Regions from separate parts of the Nocardioides proteolyticus genome, predicted to be linked through region 1. Evidence: predicted binding sites of a transcription regulator. Region 1 holds the regulator's gene; each other region holds the start of a gene.

Region 1 (6,132 bases):
GAGCCGATCGGGCTTGACGGCCTGCCAGACGTCGACGAACGGGTGACCCACGATCCGGACGTGGGCGCCGTGGGGCCCGCGTGCGATGGCGTCGGCGATCCTCGACTCCTTGGAGCCCCGCACGAGGTGGTCGACCAGCACGCCGACCCGGCGCTCGGGGCCCGGCCGGAACGAGACGAGATGGTCGGCGAGGTCGTCGACGCCGCCGAGGTACTCCACGACGACGCCCTCGATCCGGAGGTCGTCGCCCCACACCTTCTCCACCAGCTCGGCGTCGTGGCGGCCCTCGACGAAGATCCGGCTCGCCCGGGCGACCCGCGCCTTGGCGTCGTGGACCGCGATCGAGCCACTGGCCGTGCGGGTGGGCCTGGCGGGCGCGGCGCGCCGCACCGGTGCGGTCAGGATGACCGGCCTTCCCTCGAGCAGGAAGCCCGCACCCAGCGGGAAGGTGCGGCGCTTGCCGCGGCGGTCCTCGAGGGTGACCGTGTGCAGGTCCCGGTCGACGGCGACGATCTCGCCGCACCAGTCGGTGGTGACCTCCTCGACGACCAGCCCGGGGTCGGCGGCCGTCTCCACGGCCCGGCCCCGCTTGGGCACGTTCCAGTCGCCGGCCAGCACGTCGGTCCCGTAGCGATCCACGACCGACAACCGTAGGTGCTCGACGGTCCCGGTCGGGGCTGCCGCGCCGGGAGCCCCCGCCGGTGACGGGCGGGAGGTCGCGTCCAGGCGTGGTCAGGTCTCCTGCGGCTCGGCGGACTCCTCGGGCGGCGGCGGGTCCGCGGTGGCGCCGTCGGCACCGGTGCCCTCACCGGGCGCGTACGCCGTCTCGTCGCCTCGCTTGCCCTCGGTCAGCAGACCTTCTGCGGTCTCGCCGGCGGGCAGGCCCTCGGCGAGCGGGTTGTCCTCGTCGGGCACGAGGTCGGCGGGCAGCGCCTCGTCGGGGATCCCGACCTGCTTGGACTCTTCGTTGTGCTGGCTCATGCCGGGGCGGTACCCGGCTCAGACCAGGGGCAGTCGCTTCTGGCTGCGGGGCAGGTGCGCATAGCCGAGGCGTACGGCGTGCTCCAGCGCCTCCCGGGGCAGCGGCCAGTCCGCGGCGCCGAGCGCCTCCGCCACGGGCACGCCCCGGGTGGCCAGGTCGCGGATGGTCTCCGCCACCACGCCGAGGTCGCCGCGCTGGGACTCCACGAAGCCCCGGTCCACCACGGCCCCGTGCCCGGGCACCACCACGGATTCGGCGGTGAGCAGCCCGAGCACCAGATCCAGGGTGAGCGGCCACTCGAGCGGCCAGGAGTCCGCCCCGATCGCCGGGGGAGCGGACTCCTCCAGCAGGTCTCCGGCGACGAGCACGTCGGCGTCCGGCACCCGCACCACCAGGTCACCGGCGGTGTGGCCCCGGCCGGGGTGGACAAGCTCCACCTGGCGGTCGCCGAGGTCGATCACCGCGGCGCTGGAGAAGGTGCGGTCGGCGGGCCTGATGGTGGTGGCCAGGACCTCCGCCGCTCGGGGGTCCGCGGAGCGGCGGTACTCCTCCTGCACCCGCTCGCCGGCGGCGATGGTGCGGGCGGCGGCCTCCTCGGTCGCGTGGACGGGCACGTCGTCGTACTCCTCGGCGAAGGTGGCGTTGCCGAAGGTGTGGTCGAAGTGCTCGTGGGTGTTGACCACGGCGACGACCTCTCCGGCGCCGAGGGCGCGGACCTCGCCGAGGACCTCGCGGGCGGCGGCGGCAGAGCCGTGGGTGTCCACCACGACCAGGCCCCGATCACCGCCGACGGCGGTCACGTTGAGGTCGAGCCAGGGATGGCGGCAGACCCAGACCCGGTCGGCGACCTCGTGGAACGGCACGCCGTCAGGGTATCGGCCTCAGCACAGACCGGCGTGCAGCTCCGAGCGCAGCAGCTCGCCCAGCTCCTGGCTGGTCGCCGCCGGGCGCGCGAACGTGAGCCGGCGCGCGTGCCCGCCGTCCGGGTCGACCCACTGCAGGTCGACGCCGTCGCGCCGCAGGTGGTGGAGGTGGACCCCGAGCACCCGACCGAGGTGGGTTCCGGTGGTGGCGGCGACGGCGCGGCGCAGCTCGGCCTGGTGACAGAGGTTGGCGTGCTCGGCAGCGCGCTGCAGGAAGCCCCGGTTGAGCTCGTGCTGGTCGGCGGTGAACGCGCCGACGGGAACCCGGAGGTGCGGCCCGCCGTGGGTGGCCGGCCGCGACAGGAGGACGTAGTCGACGTGCAGCCGCACCTCGATCCGCGCCTCGGGCGAGCAGGGGCACTGCTCGGCCCCGCTCGCCGAGAGCCGGCCGGACAGCGTCAGCGACGCGTCCCGGTCCGCCGAGCCGGGACGGCCCAGGCCGCTGTCGACGGTGAGCAGCGCGGCGCGCCGTTCGGTCGCCGCCGCCGCCAGGGCGGAGCCCGCCGGGCATGAGAAGACCGGGTGCCCGGTGCGGTCGTGCATCTCCAGGTGCGTCCCGCCGAGGTCGGCGGTGACGTCATCGACCCCGTCGACGACCAGCTGGACCTCGGCCGGACAGGAGAGGATGCTGCGCGCGGCAGCCGCGAGCCGGCTGATCTCCGTGCGGACCGTCTCCGCGCCGTGGTGCCCCGTCATCGCCGGACCTCTCCTGTGTCTAAGGTGAGCCTAACCTATGTCGAAGGGTACGGCGCCGGCAACCCCGCCCGGCCGGGTCGCCTGGCCGCGGGGCGCGACTCGTCGGTTCCCGCCACGGCAGCGGTAGCATTGGCACTCGTCAGAGCGGAGTGCCAGCGGGCGTCGTCGGACGGCCGCCAACGGCCGTGGTCAGGAGGTGGGCATGCAGGAGGAACGCAGGCTCGCGGTCCTGCGCGCGATCGTCGAGGACTACGTCGCCACCGAGGAGCCGGTGGGGTCCAAGGCCCTGGTCGAGCGTCACCACCTCAACGTCTCGCCGGCGACGATCCGCAACGACATGGCGGCGCTCGAGGACGAGGGCTACCTCGCGCAGCCCCACACCAGCGCCGGCCGGGTCCCCACCGACAAGGGCTACCGGCTCTTCGTCGACCGGCTGTCGACGGTGAAGCCGATGACGCAGGCGGAGCGGCGGGCGATCGCGAGCTTCCTCGACGGCGCGATCGACCTCGACGACGTGGTCCGGCGCTCCGTGCGGTTGCTGGCCCAGCTGACGCGGCAGGTCGCCGTCGTGCAGTACCCCACCCTGTCCCGCTCCACCGTGCGCCACATCGAGATCGTCGCCCTCACGCCCACCCGACTGCTGCTGGTGCTCATCCTCAGCAGCGGCCGGGTCGAGCAGCGGCTCGTCGAGCTCGACAGCGAGCTCGCCGAGGACGACCTCGCCGCCCTGCGGTCCCGGGTCAACCTCGCCGCGACCGGCGAGGTGATCGCCAACGCGGCCGCTGCGCTCGACGACCTGGTCAAGGCCGAGGAGGGTGGTCCGCAGCCGTCGGCGACGATGGTGGCGGTGGTCGAGGCCCTCGTCGAGGCGATGAGCGACCACCGCTCCGACGAGCGGGTCGCGGTCGGCGGCACCGCCAACCTCGCCCGGTTCGGAGACAGCTTCGACACCTCGGTCAAGCCCCTCCTCGAGGCGCTGGAGGAGCAGGTCGTGCTCCTCAAGCTGCTCGGCGAGGCGACCAGCAGCGGCGCGGTGACGGTGCGGATCGGCACCGAGGGCCCCTACCAGGAGCTGGCGTCGACCAGCGTCGTGGCGACCGGCTACGGCCCCGACGACGCGCTGGCCTCGCTGGGCATCGTGGGCCCGACCCGGATGGACTACCCAGGAACGATGGCGGCCGTGCGCGCAGTGGCGCGCTACGTCTCGCGCATCCTCGACGAGAGCTGAAAGCGAACACCACGTGAGCCAGGACCCCTACGAGCTGCTCGGCGTCGACCGCGACGCGGACGCCGACGCCATCAAGAAGGCCTACCGGCGCCTCGCGCGGCAGCTCCACCCCGACGTCAACCCCGATCCGGAGAGCCAGGAGCGGTTCAAGCAGGTCTCCGCCGCCTACGAGGTGCTCTCGGACCCGCAGAAGCGTGCCGCCTACGACCGCGGAGGCGACCCGTTCGGCGGCGGCTTCGGTGGCCAAGGCGCCGGGTTCTCCTTCACCGACATCATGGACGCCTTCTTCGGCGGCACACCGGGGGCGGCCGGCGGTCGCGGTCCGCGCCCGCGCACGCGACGCGGCCAGGACGCCCTGATCCGGCTCGAGGTCGACCTCGCCGAGGCGGCCTTCGGCGTCTCCCGCGAGCTCAAGGTCGACACGGCCGTGCGCTGCTCGACCTGCGGCGGCGACGGCGCTGCGCCCGGCAGCCGGCCGGTCACCTGCGAGACCTGTCGGGGGGCGGGCGAGGTCGCCCAGGTGCAGCGATCGTTCCTCGGCGAGATCCGCACCCTCCGCCCGTGCGCCGCCTGCCGCGGCTTCGGCACCGTCATCCCCGACCCCTGCCGCGAGTGCGCCGGCGACGGCCGGGTCCGGTCGCGCCGCACGCTCACGGTGAAGATCCCCGCCGGCGTCGACACAGGCACCCGCGTGCAGCTCGCCGAGCAGGGGGAGGTCGGCCCCGGTGGCGGTCCCGCAGGCGACCTCTACGTCGAGATCCACGTCGCGCAGCACCCGGTGTTCAACCGCCACGGCAACGACCTGCACTGCACCGTCTCGGTCCCGATGACGGCCGCCGCCCTCGGCACCACGATCACCATGCCCACCCTCGAGGCCGACCTGCCCGACCCCGCCGACGCCGGCCTGGAGACGGACTTCGAGCTGACCATCCCGCCGGGGACGCAGTCGGGCCACGAGATCCTGCTGCGCGGTCGCGGGGTGCCGGGCCTCCGTGGGGGTCGCGGCGACCTGGTGGTCACCGTCGCCGTCGAGACGCCGACCCGCCTCGACGCGCGCCAGGAGCAGCTGCTCCGCGAGCTCGCCGAGATCCGCGGCGAGGAGCAGCCGAGCGGCGATGTCCGGCCGGCGCACAAGTCGGTGTTCGGCCGGCTGCGCGACGCGTTCACCGCGCACTGACGCCCCCCGACCGGTGACGCTGCCGCAGCACCTCGTCCCCGCCCTGGCCGGTGTCGGGGAGGGCGACCACGTCGTCGTCGAGGGCGACGAGGCCCACCACGCCGTCGTCGTACGACGCCTGCGCGTGGGTCAGGCGGTGCAGCTCACCGACGGCGCGGGCCGCGTGGTGACCGGGACGGTGACCGAGACGTCCAAGCGCTCCTTCACGGTGCTCGCCACGCAGGTCGACGACCGGCCCGAGCCCGCTCCCCGCTTCACGGTCGTGCAGGCGCTGCCGAAGGGCGACCGCGGCGAGCTGGCCGTGGAGGTGCTCACCGAGATCGGGGTGGCGCGGATCGTGCCGTGGGCGGCGACGCGCAGCGTCGCGGTGTGGAAGGGCGAGCGGGCCACGAGGTCCCACGCCCGGTGGCAGGCCACCGCGCGCGAGGCGGCCAAGCAGTCGCGGCGGGCCTGGCATCCCGAGGTCACCCCGCTGGCCGGCACGAGCGAGGTGCTCGCCCGGGTCGCGACCGCCGACGCCGCGGTGGCGCTGCACGAGGAGGCCGGCGAGCCGCTGGCCCGGGTGGCGGTGCCGACCGCCGGCGAGGTGGTCGTGGTGGTGGGTCCGGAGGGCGGTCTGACCGACGAGGAGGTCGCGGCTCTCGCCGACGCCGGTGCCGTGCCCGTGCGGCTCGGTGCGGAGGTGCTGCGCACCTCGACGGCCGGTGTCGCGGCGGTCGCGGCGCTCCTGGCGCGGACCACCCGCTGGGGAGCGTGAGGCCGCGGCCCCGGACGCCCGCCGCCGTCGGCCATGGGCACAGCCGCTACCGGCTCAACAGCTGCTCCACCCGGGCGATCTCCTCGTCGAGCCCCGCCCGCTCACCCCGCGTCAGAGGCCGCAGCAGGTCACCGACGACGACCTTGCCGTCCTCGATCCGCCACAGGCCCTCCAGCCAGCCGTCGACGAGGACCACCATCTGCTGCGCACCGTTGGCGCCCATCCACGCCGCGCGCTTCTCCGGCTCGGTGACCCGGTCGCGCCCGGCGTGGGAGAGCCACAGGTTGTCGTAGGTGCCGAGCAGCCGCACGGGCACCGGTGCGTCCTCCTCCGCGACCGGTGCGTCGGCCAGGTCGAGGAGCGGCCGGC
Region 2 (6,132 bases), on a different contig from region 1:
CCAGCGCGGCGACCGGGAAGACGACCTTGTAGTCGCGGGCCATCGCCTCGGACATGTCAGCGAAGATGCCGGGAGTTCCGCCGACGTACGCCTCGGTGCCCTCCGGGGTCGCCTCATGTGCGGCGTCGCGGATGGGACCGGAGACGTTGTCCTGGGCCGCCTGCGACACCGGGTCGTCGGTGAGGGTGAGGAAGAGCTGGTAGGCGCTGCCATCCTCGGACGGCAGCGGACCGGCGACCTCCGCGACCCCGTCGACCCCGGCAAGGGCCGACTTGAGCGGCTCGAGGTCCGCCGGCGACACGTCGGCGCCCTGCGCGTCGACGAGCACGGGCACCGGCTCGGCGGCTCCGGCGGAGAAGTGCTCCTGGAACGTCTCCATCGCTTCGGTCGACTCCACGCCCTCGGGCAGGCTGGAGGTGAAGTCGAAGGACGGGTTGAAGGCCAGGGCGAAGAGCGCCATCACGCCCATCACGCCGCCTGCTGCCAGCGCGACCAGTCCCGGCCGGCGACCGACGGCCGAGCCCAGCTTGGTGAAGGTGCCGTGCTCGGGCTCCCGCTGCCAGCTGCGGGACGGCCAGAAGAGCGCCTTGCCGAGCAGGCTGACGATCGCCGGCACCAGCGTCAGCGCGGCGAGGAGCGTCACGAACACCGCGATCGCCAGCGCCGGTCCGATGGCCCGGAAGATGCTCAGCGAGCTGAGGACCAGGGCCAGGAACGCGACGATGACCGCGCCGCCGGCAGAGGCGATCGCCTCACCTGCGCGGTCCAGGCTGTACACCACCGACTCCTTGATCGGAGCGCCCTGGCGCAGCTTCTCGCGGTGCCGGAAGAGGAAGAACAGGATGTAGTCGGTGCCGACGCCGTAGAGCACGACGACGAGGATCTGCTGGATCGAGGCGTCCGCCTTGAGGTCGAAGATCTCGTTGGCCCAGGCGATCGCCCCGGTCGCGATCATCGACACGACCGTGACCACGGCGATGGGCAGCACACAGATCAGCACGCTGCGGAAGATCAGGGCGAGCAGCACGATGATCAGGGTGAAGGTGGCGATGCCCACGATGAACAGCGTGGACTCGCTCGACTCCTGGGAGTCCAGGCCCTGCGGCGCGGCGCCCGTTGCGCGGATCTGCAGGCCGGAGCCCTCGGTGAGCTCGTCGATCTCCTCGCGCAGGTCCTCCGCGTCCTCGAAGGACTGCGGGTCGAAGCCGGTCGCCTCCTCGGCGAGCGGGACCACCGCGAACATCACCGTGCCGTCCTCGGAGACGTTCGGTGAGCCGTCCTCCCCGGTGGTGATCACGACCGGCTGGAAGGTCTCGCTCCCGAGCTCGGGCGCGAGCCGTTGACCGATGCTGGCCACCTCGGCCCGGTCCTCGGCGGTGAGCTCTCCGCCGTCCTCCCGCTCGATCACCAGGATGGCGCCGGGGGAGAACGCGTCGGAGAACCGGTCGGCCTGCAGCTCGGCAGCCTTGATGGACTCGTAGTGGTCGGGCAGGAACTCCGAGTTGTCCTGGGTCGACTGCAACGCGGGTGCGGCGGTGGCCACGACCACGGCGACGAGAACCCACGCGGCGATGACGAACCAGCGGAGACGGACGATGATGCGGCCGAGGGCACCGAACATGCTCGAAACGCTAGTGGCCTCCCCTGCGTCAGGGTCAACCGACTTTTGTAGGGGCTCCACCATTCCTCGGTCGAGCGGCCGACGACCCCCACCTCTGGCACTCGATCGCGGAGAGTGCTAGTTTCCTGATTGGCACTCTCACCCCGAGTGTGCCAGTGCTTGCCGACGAGCGTGCGACCCCCGCGACGGCGTACCTCCCACGCAAGCCCCACACGTGCAACATCACTCAGCAGAGAAAGTGGAGGTCGACATCGTGTCGGTCAACATCAAGCCTCTCGAGGACCGGATCGTCGTCAAGCCGCTCGAGGCCGAGCAGACCACGGCCTCCGGCCTGGTGATCCCGGACACCGCGAAGGAGAAGCCCCAGGAGGGCGAGGTCGTGGCCGTGGGCCCCGGTCGCTTCAACGAGGACGGCGACGGCCGGATCCCGCTGGACGTCGCGGTGGGTGACAAGGTCATCTACTCCAAGTACGGCGGCACCGAGGTCAAGTACGCCGGCGAGGAGTACCTCATCCTCTCCGCGCGCGACGTCCTCGCGATCGTCTCCTGATCTCTTCCGGGTCGTGTGCCTGAGCCTCCGCTGACGCGGGGCCGGGCACACGACCCGTCCTGTTCCACCGCTGGACGAGGAGGTCGCGCGGCGACCGTCTCGCAACCCAAGGAGAAGCCATGCCGAAGATCCTGGAGTTCGACGAGAACGCCCGGCGCGCGCTCGAGCGCGGCGTCGACGCGCTCGCCGACACCGTGAAGGTCACGCTCGGGCCGAAGGGCCGCTACGTCGTGCTCGACAAGAAGTGGGGCGCGCCGACGATCACCAACGACGGGGTGACGGTCGCCCGCGAGATCGAGCTCGACGACCCGTTCGAGAACCTCGGTGCGCAGCTGACCAAGGAGGTCGCGACCAAGACCAACGACGTCGCCGGTGACGGTACGACGACCGCCACCGTGCTCGCCCAGGCGCTGGTCCACGAGGGCCTCCGGGCCGTGGCCGCGGGCGCCAACCCGATGGGGCTCAAGCGCGGCCTCGACAAGGCGGCCCAGGCCGTGGGCGACGCGCTGCGCGACGCCGCCCGCGAGGTCGACGACGAGAAGGACATCGCCTCGGTCGCGACCGTCTCCTCGCGCGACGCCCACATCGGCGACCTGCTCGCCGAGGCGTTCGGCAAGGTCGGCAAGGACGGCGTGATCACCGTCGAGGAGTCGAACACCCCGGCCACCGAGCTGGAGTTCACCGAGGGCATGCAGTTCGACAAGGGCTTCATCTCGGCCTACTTCGTCACCGACGCCGAGCGTCAGGAGGCCGTCCTCGACGACCCCTACATCCTCATCCACCAGGGCAAGATCTCCGCGATCGCGGAGCTGCTGCCGCTGCTGGAGAAGGTGATCCAGGCCGGCAGGCCGCTGTTCATCCTGGCGGAGGACGTGGAGGGCGAGGCCCTGTCGACCCTGGTCGTCAACAAGATCCGCGGCACGTTCAACGCCGTCGCGGTCAAGGCGCCCGCCTTCGGCGACCGCCGCAAGGCGATCCTCCAGGACATCGCCGTGCTCACCGGTGGCCAGGTCATCGCACCCGAGGTCGGCCTCAAGCTCGACCAGGTGGGCCTCGACGTGCTCGGCCAGGCCCGCCGCGTGGTGGTCACCAAGGACAACACCACCATCGTGGACGGCGCCGGCGACGCCGACGCTGTGACCGCGCGGGTCGACCAGATCAAGAACGAGATCGAGGCCTCCGACTCCGACTGGGACACCGAGAAGCTGCAGGAGCGGCTGGCCAAGCTCGCCGGCGGCGTCGTGGTGATCAAGGTCGGCGCCCACACCGAGGTGGAGCTGAAGGAGAAGAAGCACCGGATCGAGGACGCCGTGTCCGCGACCCGGGCCGCGATCGAGGAGGGCATCGTCCCCGGCGGCGGGTCCGCGCTCGTGCATGCGGTGTCGGTGCTCGACGACGACCTGGGTCTCAGCGGCGACGAGGCGACCGGCGTCCGGATCGTCCGGAAGGCCGCCGACGAGCCGCTGCGCTGGATCGCCGAGAACGGTGGCGACAACGGCTACGTCATCACCAACAAGGTGCGCGAGGGCTTCGCCGACAACGGCCCGAGCTTCGGCTTCAACGCCGCGACCGGCGAGTACGGCGACCTGGTCGCCCAGGGCGTCATCGACCCGGTCAAGGTGACCCGATCGGCGCTCGTCAACGCGGTCTCCATCGCGGGCATGCTGCTCACCACCGAGACGCTGGTGGTCGACAAGCCCGAGGAGGAGGAGCCCGACGCCGGCCACGGCCACGGGCACGGTCACGGTCACTGACCGGCACCGCTCGACCGACCGAGCCGGCGCGGACCTCGTGGTCCGCGCCGGCTCGCCCGTTCAGCGGCCGTTCTGCACCGGTCTAGCACCCGTTCTCGCCGCGTCCCCCGCGCGAAACACGGACGACTGCCCTCCGTGACCGATCTGCTGCACACTGGTCAGATGCTGTGGAGAGTGCGGGTCGGGCTGGCCGACCGGCCGGGGGCGCTGGCAGGTCTCGCAGCCGCCTGCGGTCGCGCGGGCGTCAACATCCAGACCGTGCAGGTCTTCCCCGACAGCACCTCGGTCACCGACGAGCTGGTGCTGCAGGTCCCGCAGGACTGGTCGGCGCAGCAAGTCCGCGCCCTGGTCGAGAAGGCCGGCGGCGTGCCGGTGTCGGCGGCGCCGGTGACCCGGGCCGCGCTGGAGGACCAGCCGACCCGTTACGTCCGCGCGGCCCGGGCGATCATCAGCCAACCGGCGAAGTTCCCCGAGATAGCCGCCCATCTCTTCGACGCCGGCGTCGACCGCAACGACGGCAGCGAGGACGTCCTGGAGATGGTGGTCGGCGGCTCGGCCACCATCCAGATCCGGCGCGACACGCCGTTCACCCCGGCCGAGCGGGCCAGGGCTGCGGCGCTGGCGGAGCTGGTCGGCCAGGTCATCGACGCGGGAGGGACGCACGCGCCCCACCATGCCGCCAGCGGCGCCGAGCTCGAGTTCGTGACGGCGGGGACGACCGTCTCGGCGGTGGCCGCCGGGCTGGTGGCCGGTCGGGCCGGTGTCAGCGAAGCGGGCGAGGACGACGAGCCCTGGCCGGTCGACCTGTGGGTCGACCCCGCGTGGCAGCGCCGGGGCGTGGGCACCCGGCTGCTGGCCGAGGTGGCGCGGCTGGCGCGCGGCAGGGGGGCCGACGCGATCGTGCTCACGGCCCCGGCCGACAGCCAGGCCGTGCTGCCGATGGTGCTCGCGGCCGGGATGCGCGGCCGGATCCGGATCGCGGGCGACTCGCTCACCGTGCGGATCGCGCTGACCGACCTGCGCCGTACCCGCTCGTGAAAAGATTCACAAAGTTGGGGGACGGGGATGAGCGCGGCGTAGTGTCGAGGTCGTGCTGACCCCCGACGCCGTCGTCGAGATCGTCCAGCTGGCCGCCGCGGAGCTCGGCGAGCCCGAGGGCCTGCTGCCCGCCCGGCAGCAGATGGCGCTCTCCCTCGGCTGGCACATCATCCTCGCCTGCTTCGGGGTCGCGTTCCCCGCGATGATCTTCGTGGTGCACCTGCGCGGCATCCGACGCGACGACCCGGTGGCGCTGGGCCTCGCCCAGCGCTGGGCGAAGACCTCGGCCGTGCTCTTCGCGATCGGCGCGGTCTCCGGGACCGTGCTCAGCTTCGAGATGGGTCTGCTGTGGCCGGGACTGATGGGCACCTACGGCGACGTGCTCGGGCTGCCCTTCGCGTTCGAGGGCCTCTCCTTCTTCGTCGAGGCCATCTTCCTCGGCATCTACCTCTACGGCTGGGGCCGGATGCCGCCGCGGCGGCACCTGCTCATGGTCGTGCCGATGGCTGTCGCCGGCGTGGTCGGCACGTTCTGCGTGATCTCGGTGAACGCCTGGATGAACGCGCCGACCGGGTTCCGCGTGGTCGACGGCGAGGTCGTCGACGTCGACCCGTGGCGCGCCATGTTCAACGACCTGGTCGTCCTCCAGTTCGGGCACATGTGGCTCGCCGCCTACATGGTCGTCGGCTTCAGCATCGCCGGCGTGTACGCCGCCGGCATGCTGCGCGGCCGCCGCGACGCCCACCACCGGCTTGGCTTCATCGTGCCGTTCGTCTTCGCCACCGTCGCCGCACTGCTCCAGCCGTTCGTCGGTCACCTGCTCGGCGGCAACCTCGGCGACCGGCAGCCCGCGAAGCTGGCGGCCTTCGAGCTGGCGGAGACCACCGAGAGCCCGTCCCCGCTGCGCATCGGTGGCGTCTACGTCGACGGCGAGGTGTACGGCGCGCTCGACATCCCCTATCTCGGCTCGCTGCTGGCGCAGAACTCCTTCACCGAGCCGGTGCGCGGCCTCGACACGATCCCGGTCGACGAGCACCCGCCCATCAACATCACCCACTGGGCGTTCCAGTCGATGATCGGCATCGGGACCCTGCTCGCCCTGGCCGTCGTGCTCTTCTGGGTCGCGCGGTGGCGTGGCCGCGACCTGATGGACAACCGGTGGTTCCTGC
Region 3 (6,132 bases), on a different contig from region 1:
CCGTCGACCTCCACGACGAAGGGGTACGTCGTCCCGCGGCGGGCCGCCTGGTTGAGCCGGGCCACCAGCGACGGGAACGTGCTCGCCCGGGCGTCCGCGCCCGGCGGCGCCGTCGCGTCCCATCGCGACAGCCACGCCGCGTTGCGGCGGCGCGCCTCCTGCCACGCCTTCGCGTCCCGGCGGCGGATGGGACGCAGCCGGACGACCGGGTCGGTGCCCGAGATCAGCTCGTTGGGCCAGGCCCGGCCGGGTGTGCCGACGATCATCCGAGCGCCGGTCGACCGCTGCTCGGGACGGCGCGCCCAGCTGGTCAATGGTCGCTCCCAACCACCTGCTCGACGGCGTGCACGAGGATCGGCGCGAGCACCTCGAGGGCGTCCTTCACCCCTCCGCGGGAGCCCGGCAGGTTGACCACCAGCGCCTGCCCGGCCACACCGGCGAGCCCACGGGAGAGTGCGGCGGTCGGCACTCCCTTGGCCACCCCCGCGGCGCGGATCGCCTCGGCGATCCCCGGCACCTCCCGGTCCAGCAGGGGCCGGGTCACCTCCGGTGTGCGGTCGGTGGGCGTGAGCCCGGTGCCGCCCGTCGTCAGCACCACCCGGGCGCCCCCCGCCACCGCGGCGGCGATCGCCTCGCCGACCGGCTCGCCGTCGGGGCGCACCACCGGGTCGGCGACGGCGAAGCCGAGGTCGCGGAGCGCTGCCACGATCAGCGGTCCGGTCGTGTCGTCGTACACGCCGGCGGCGGCGCGGTTGGACGCGACGACCACCGTGGCGGGCAGCTGCGCGGGCGGTCGGGCAGGCAGCTGGGCGGGGCCGCTCATCGCGACCAGTCCCCCGACCTGCCGCCCGACTTGGCCTCCACCCGCACGTCGCTGATGACGGCGGCCTTGTCGACCGCCTTCACCATGTCGACGACGGTCAGCGCGGCGACCGACACCGCGGTGAGGGCCTCCATCTCCACCCCGGTGCGGTCGGTGGTCCGGACGGTCGCGCTGATCTCGACCGCGTCGTCGGCGACCTCGAGGTCGACGGTGACGCCGGAGATCGACAGCGGGTGGCACAGCGGCACGAGCGCCGGCGTCTGCTTGGCGCCCAGGATGCCCGCGACCCGGGCGACGGCGAGTGCGTCGCCCTTCGGCACGCCCTCGCCCCGGAGGAGCGCGACCACCTCTGCCGAGACCAGCACCCTCCCCGAGGCGGTCGCCTGCCGCGTGGTGACGTCCTTGGCGGAGACGTCGACCATCCGGGCCGCGCCCTGGTCGTCGACGTGGGTGAGGCGCGGGGCGCCGGCCTGGTCGGCCATCTCAGTTCTCCTCCGGATCCAGCAAGAGCACCTCCACGATCTCACCCGCGGCCATCAGCCGCGAGGAGGGCGGGACGACGAGCAGCAGGTCCGCCTCCGCCAGCAGCCGCTGGGAGTGGCCCGCGTGGCCGGGCAGCGGCGCCACGCGGCCGTCGGCGTCGTACGCCCCGGGCAGCAGCACCGTCCGGTCGGTGCCGGCGACCGGCGCCGCGAGCGGCGCGCACCGCGCCGTGCGGGGCGTCAGCCCCGCGAGCACCCGGAGGGCCGGGAGGCAGAACAGCAGGAACGAGCAGTACGCCGCCACCGGCGTGCCCGGCAGCGTGACGACCGGGACCGTTCGGCTGCCGGCGGCCGCCACCGACCCGACCCCCTGGGGCCGGCCGGGCTTCATGGCCACCGGTCCGAACCAGAACCCGTCCACCTCCCGGAGCGCGGCCTTCACGACGTCGTGGTCACCGGCCGAGATGCCGCCGGTGGTGACGACGAGATCCGCGTCGTCGGCGGCGCGGAGCAGCGCGTCGCGGAAGGCGGGCGGGTCGTCGGGGACCGGTCCGTGGACGCGGGCGTCGGCTCCGGCCCGTCGGGCTGCCGCCGCCAGGGTCACCGAGTTGCTGTCGGCCACCTGGCCGGAGACCAGCTCGGCGCCGGTGGAGACGACCGCGACGCGGGGGCGGGGACGCACGGCCGCGGTGGACCGGCCGACCGACGCCAGCAGGCCGAGCTGCGGCGGCCCGAGCCGGCTGCCGGCGGCGAGCGCCAGGGCACCGGCCGCGACGTCCTCGCCGCGGCGGCGGATGTGCCGGCCGTCGGGCGCGGTCCGGCGGACCTCGACCGGGTCGGCGCCGCTCGTCCACTCGAACGGCACGACGAGGTCCGATCCCGGCGGGACCGGCGCGCCGGTCATGATCCGGATCGCCGCGCCGGTGGGCAGCGGCACCACGTCGTCACCGGCGGCGACCGTGCCGACCACCGGCAGCCGGACCGGCGTCGACGCCGACGCGGAGGCGACGTCAGCCGCACGGACCGCGAACCCGTCCATGGCCGCGTGGTCGAACGGCGGCACCGCGACCGCCGCGCAGACGTCCTCGGCGAGCACCCGGCCGGCCGCGTCGGCGAGGGGCAGCTCGACCGCGCCGAGCGGCGCCACCAGTGCCAGGACCCGGTCGAGGTGGTCGGCGACCGTCGTCCGGCTCTCAGCCATCGGCGCCGGCGAGCACCTCGCCGGCAGGCACCCGCTGGGCGCCACGACCCTCCAGCTTGACGTGGCCGACCACCCGCACGCCGTGACCGAAGGTGAAGTCGCCCTCGATCTCGAGTGCGGCGGCGTCGGAGAGCGACGGAGCGCCCTCGGGGAAGCGCTTGTCGAACTCGCCGACCAGCTTGTAGTGGTCGCCGTCGAGGTCGACGTAGGGGATGTCGGAGGCGATCTGCCGCAGCGCGAAGTCCTCGCCGATCTCGTAGACGTCGGAGCGCAGCACCAGCAGGTCGTTGGTGGTCTTCACCGGGATGAACCGGTCGCGCCCGACCTCGATCAGCGTCGCGCCCTCGAACACCTCGATCGCCGCACCCATCGCGGTCTCGACCTGCACCACCTTCGGCGTCGAGGGGTCGGCCGGGTCGAGGGTCTTCTCGTTGCGGATCATCGGGAGGCCGAGGATGCCCTCGCGCTCGTCGAGCTTGGCCTTCATGGCCTGCAGGTCGAACCAGATGTTGTTGGTCGAGCAGTACCGGTGGCGGCTCAGGTCGGCCAGCGCCGCCTTGTCCTCCTCGGCCGTCTGCGCCGTCTCGCGCAGCACGATCCGGCCGTCGGCCTTCCGCCGCGCGAAGTGGCCGCCCTTCCGGTCGGAGGGGGTACGACGCACCGCCTCGATCGCGAACGGCGCTCCCGACTGGGCGAACCACCCCGCGACCCGAGGGGTCGGCACCGCGCCGAGGTTGTCGGAGTTGGAGACGAAGGCGTAGCGGTAGCCCTGCTCGATGAGCTGGTCGAGCAGCCCGCTGCCGCGCAGCGCGGTGTAGATGTCGCCGTGGCCGGGCGGACACCACTCCAGGTCCGGCGCCTTCGGCCAGGCGGCCGGCACCAGGTCGGGCAGGAGCAGCTTGGGCTCCTTGTTCTGCAGGAACTCCAGCGGCAGGCCCTCGACCGGCAGGTCCTCGTAGCGCGCGAGGGCGGCGAGGCTGTCGTCCGACGTGCGGAAGGAGTTCATCAGGATCAGGGGCAGCCTGGCGCCGTACGCCTTGCGGAGGTGGAGGGTCTGCCGGGCGATCACGTCGAGGAAGGACAGCCCGCGCCGCACGCAGAGCAGCGACTTGGCGCGGTCCATGCCCATCGACGTGCCCAGGCCGCCGTTGAGCTTGATCGCCACGGTCGTGCCGATGGCGTCGGCGGCCGCCTCGTCGGACACCTCGACGTCGGCAAGGGACTCCATGTCGACCGGCTCGATCGTCGACTCGGGGATCAGCCCCGTCTCACCGTGCTGGAGGAGGCGGTAGTAGTGCGCGAACGTCTCGATCGCGACCGGGTCCACACCGGCGTCGAGCATCTTGGCTCGCGCCAGCTCCAACCCGCTGCTGCGCCCATTCGTACCCATGTCACCGATCGTAGGCTCACCCCGTGGACACGCCGCAACCGCGCCCCGCTGCGACGCAGAAGATCGCGCTGCGCGACCAGCTGGTCACCGCCCGGCGGCGTCGTCCGCTGGCCGAGGTGGGCGAGGCCGCGCGCGCCATCGCCGACCACCTCCTCGCCAGTGCGGAGGTACGACGCGCGGCGACCGTCGCCTGCTACGTCTCCGTCGGCACCGAGCCCGGCACCACCGAGCTGCTGGACCGGCTGCGCTCGGCCGGCAAGCGCGTCGTACTGCCGGTGCTGCTGGCCGATCTCGACCTCGACTGGGCCGCCTACGAGGGGCCCGGCTCGCTGGTCCCGGCCCGCCGCGGCCTGCTCGAGCCGTCCGCCCCGCCGCTCGGCCCCGACGCGGTCGCCACCGCCGACGCGGTGCTGGTGCCCGGCCTCGCCGTCTCCCGCACCGGACTGCGGCTCGGTCGCGGCGGCGGCTCCTACGACCGGGCGCTGGGGCGAGTGCCCGTCGGCACCTTCACCTGCGTCCTGCTGTACGACGACGAGCTGCTCCCCGACGTACCGGCCGAGCCGCACGACCGCCCGGTCACCGCCGCGGCGACGCCCGCGGGGATCACCCGCTTCTGAGGTCGCGCGCCACAACAGATCTCGTCGTGCTCGGCCGGTGATCGCAGCGAAAGCTGTTGGGGCGCCGCGTGTGGTGCGGCCCGCGCCGCGGTGGCGTACTATTGGCACTCGCAAGCGGAGAGTGCTAGGTCTCTCCCAGGAGTCCGGAGATTCGCCGATGCCCACGTACCAGTACCTGTGCACCGAGTGCGGTCACGCCTTCGAACAGTTCCAGAGCTTCAGCGAGGACTCGCTGACCACCTGCCCGGAGTGCACCGGCCGGCTGCGCAAGGTGTTCAACTCCGTGGGCGTGGTGTTCAAGGGGTCCGGCTTCTACAAGACCGACAGCCGGACGTCGAGCACGGCCGGTACGTCGACCGCCTCGTCCTCCGGCGACGGCTCGTCGACGGGTGCCGCCACCGCCGGCTCGTCGAGCTCCACCGGCTCCTCCGGCTCGTCCTCGGAGACCTCCAGCTCGAGCAGCGCGTCGTCCGCGGCTGCCGCTCCGGCGTCCTGACGGACCTGTGGATGACGCCCGCGGGCGGGCGGCGGACGGCCTACGGTCGGCCGCATGGATCCTCGGGACCCCTCCGCGCGGCCGCGCCGGCGCCTCGCTGACGCCCTCACCGCCGTACGACGCCGCCTGCTCCGCCGACGCCGGCTGATCGCCGCGGCGCTGGTCGCGGTGGCGGTCGCCGCCGCCCTGCACACCGTCGCCCCGCCCCCGCCCGAGACCCGGACGATCCTGGTCGCCGCGCGGGACCTGCCGGCCGGTGAGGCGATCACCGCCGACGACCTCGCCGAGGCGCGGCTCCCGCCCGGCGTCGTACCGCGGGGACTGGCGCGGGAGCCGGTCGGCCGCCTGCTCGCCGCGCCGCTGCGCCGGGGCGAGCCGGTCACCGACGTGCGCCTGGTCGGCTCCGGTCTCGCCGAGGCGGGCACCGCCGGGACGGTGGCCGTGCCGGTGCGGCTCTCCGACGCCGGCCAGGCGGCCCTCCTCGGCGTCGGCGACCGGATCGACCTCGTGGCCACCGACCCGCAGGCGCGGACCAGCGAGGTCGTCGCCCGCGGGGCGACGGTGCTCGCGGTCCCGAACGGTGACCGCGCCGCCGACGGCGCGCTCCCGGGCCGACTGGTGGTGCTCGCCCTACGATCCTGGGAGCAGCACCGCGTCACCACCGCGGCGGTCACCGCGTTCGTGACCTACCTGTGGGCCCCCGGCTAGGGCCGGGGCCGCCCACCAAGCACCGCACCAAAGCACCGCATCACGCACCCGGTCGCCCGGGAGGGCGGCCGGCTCGGAAGAAGGAGCACGCAGTGTCCGGGTTCAAGAGCTTCATCCTCAAGGGCGACCTGGTGCAGATCGCCGTCGCGTTCATCATCGCGGCCGCCTTCGCCAGGGTCGTCGAGACGTTCACCGCGACCTTGACCGGCTTCCTCGGCAAGATCGGGGGCCAGCCGGACTTCGGCGCCGTCGAGGTGGCCGACGTCAACGTCGGAAACTTCCTCAACGCGCTGGTCGCGTTCGTGATCCTCGCCGCGATCGTCTACTTCCTGGTGGTGGTGCCCTACACCCGCGCCAAGGAGCGGCTCTTCCCCGCCGAGGTCAGCGGGCCGACCGAGGTCGAGCTGCTCACCGA

What was found. The regulator HrcA, encoded in region 1, represses chaperone genes, less so after heat shock. The targets are predictions, from matches to a motif close to TTGGCACTCGNNNNNNNCGAGTGCCAA.
Region 2: groES (co-chaperone GroES) is a predicted target of HrcA. The motif match lies at 1,716-1,742, and genes of this name have one in related genera.
Region 3: ACPOLA_RS00805 (FmdB family zinc ribbon protein) is a predicted target of HrcA. The motif match lies at 4,615-4,641, and genes of this name have one in related genera.

The regions. Positions count from the first base shown of each region.
Region 1 is NZ_JBNBPO030000023.1:18,716-24,847, forward strand. It holds gene ACPOLA_RS14200 (DUF3097 domain-containing protein) at 1-639, opposite strand, end outside; gene ACPOLA_RS14205 (hypothetical protein) at 733-981, opposite strand; gene ACPOLA_RS14210 (MBL fold metallo-hydrolase) at 1,000-1,845, opposite strand; gene ACPOLA_RS14215 (hypothetical protein) at 1,864-2,601, opposite strand; gene hrcA (heat-inducible transcriptional repressor HrcA) at 2,804-3,829, shown strand; gene dnaJ (molecular chaperone DnaJ) at 3,843-5,006, shown strand; gene ACPOLA_RS14230 (16S rRNA (uracil(1498)-N(3))-methyltransferase) at 5,020-5,763, shown strand; gene ACPOLA_RS14235 (winged helix DNA-binding domain-containing protein) at 5,810-6,132, opposite strand, start outside.
Region 2 is NZ_JBNBPO030000012.1:52,451-58,582, reverse strand. It holds gene ACPOLA_RS09170 (MMPL family transporter) at 1-1,621, opposite strand, end outside; gene groES (co-chaperone GroES) at 1,875-2,171, shown strand; gene groL (chaperonin GroEL) at 2,291-3,925, shown strand; gene ACPOLA_RS09155 (GNAT family N-acetyltransferase) at 4,088-4,963, shown strand; gene ACPOLA_RS09150 (cytochrome ubiquinol oxidase subunit I) at 5,016-6,132, shown strand, end outside.
Region 3 is NZ_JBNBPO030000001.1:159,181-165,312, forward strand. It holds gene ACPOLA_RS00775 (GNAT family N-acetyltransferase) at 1-314, opposite strand, end outside; gene ACPOLA_RS00780 (MogA/MoaB family molybdenum cofactor biosynthesis protein) at 311-823, opposite strand; gene moaC (cyclic pyranopterin monophosphate synthase MoaC) at 820-1,305, opposite strand; gene ACPOLA_RS00790 (molybdopterin molybdotransferase MoeA) at 1,307-2,506, opposite strand; gene ACPOLA_RS00795 (UTP--glucose-1-phosphate uridylyltransferase) at 2,499-3,896, opposite strand; gene ACPOLA_RS00800 (5-formyltetrahydrofolate cyclo-ligase) at 3,920-4,513, shown strand; gene ACPOLA_RS00805 (FmdB family zinc ribbon protein) at 4,671-5,009, shown strand; gene ACPOLA_RS00810 (SAF domain-containing protein) at 5,064-5,717, shown strand; gene ACPOLA_RS00815 (MscL family protein) at 5,810-6,132, shown strand, end outside.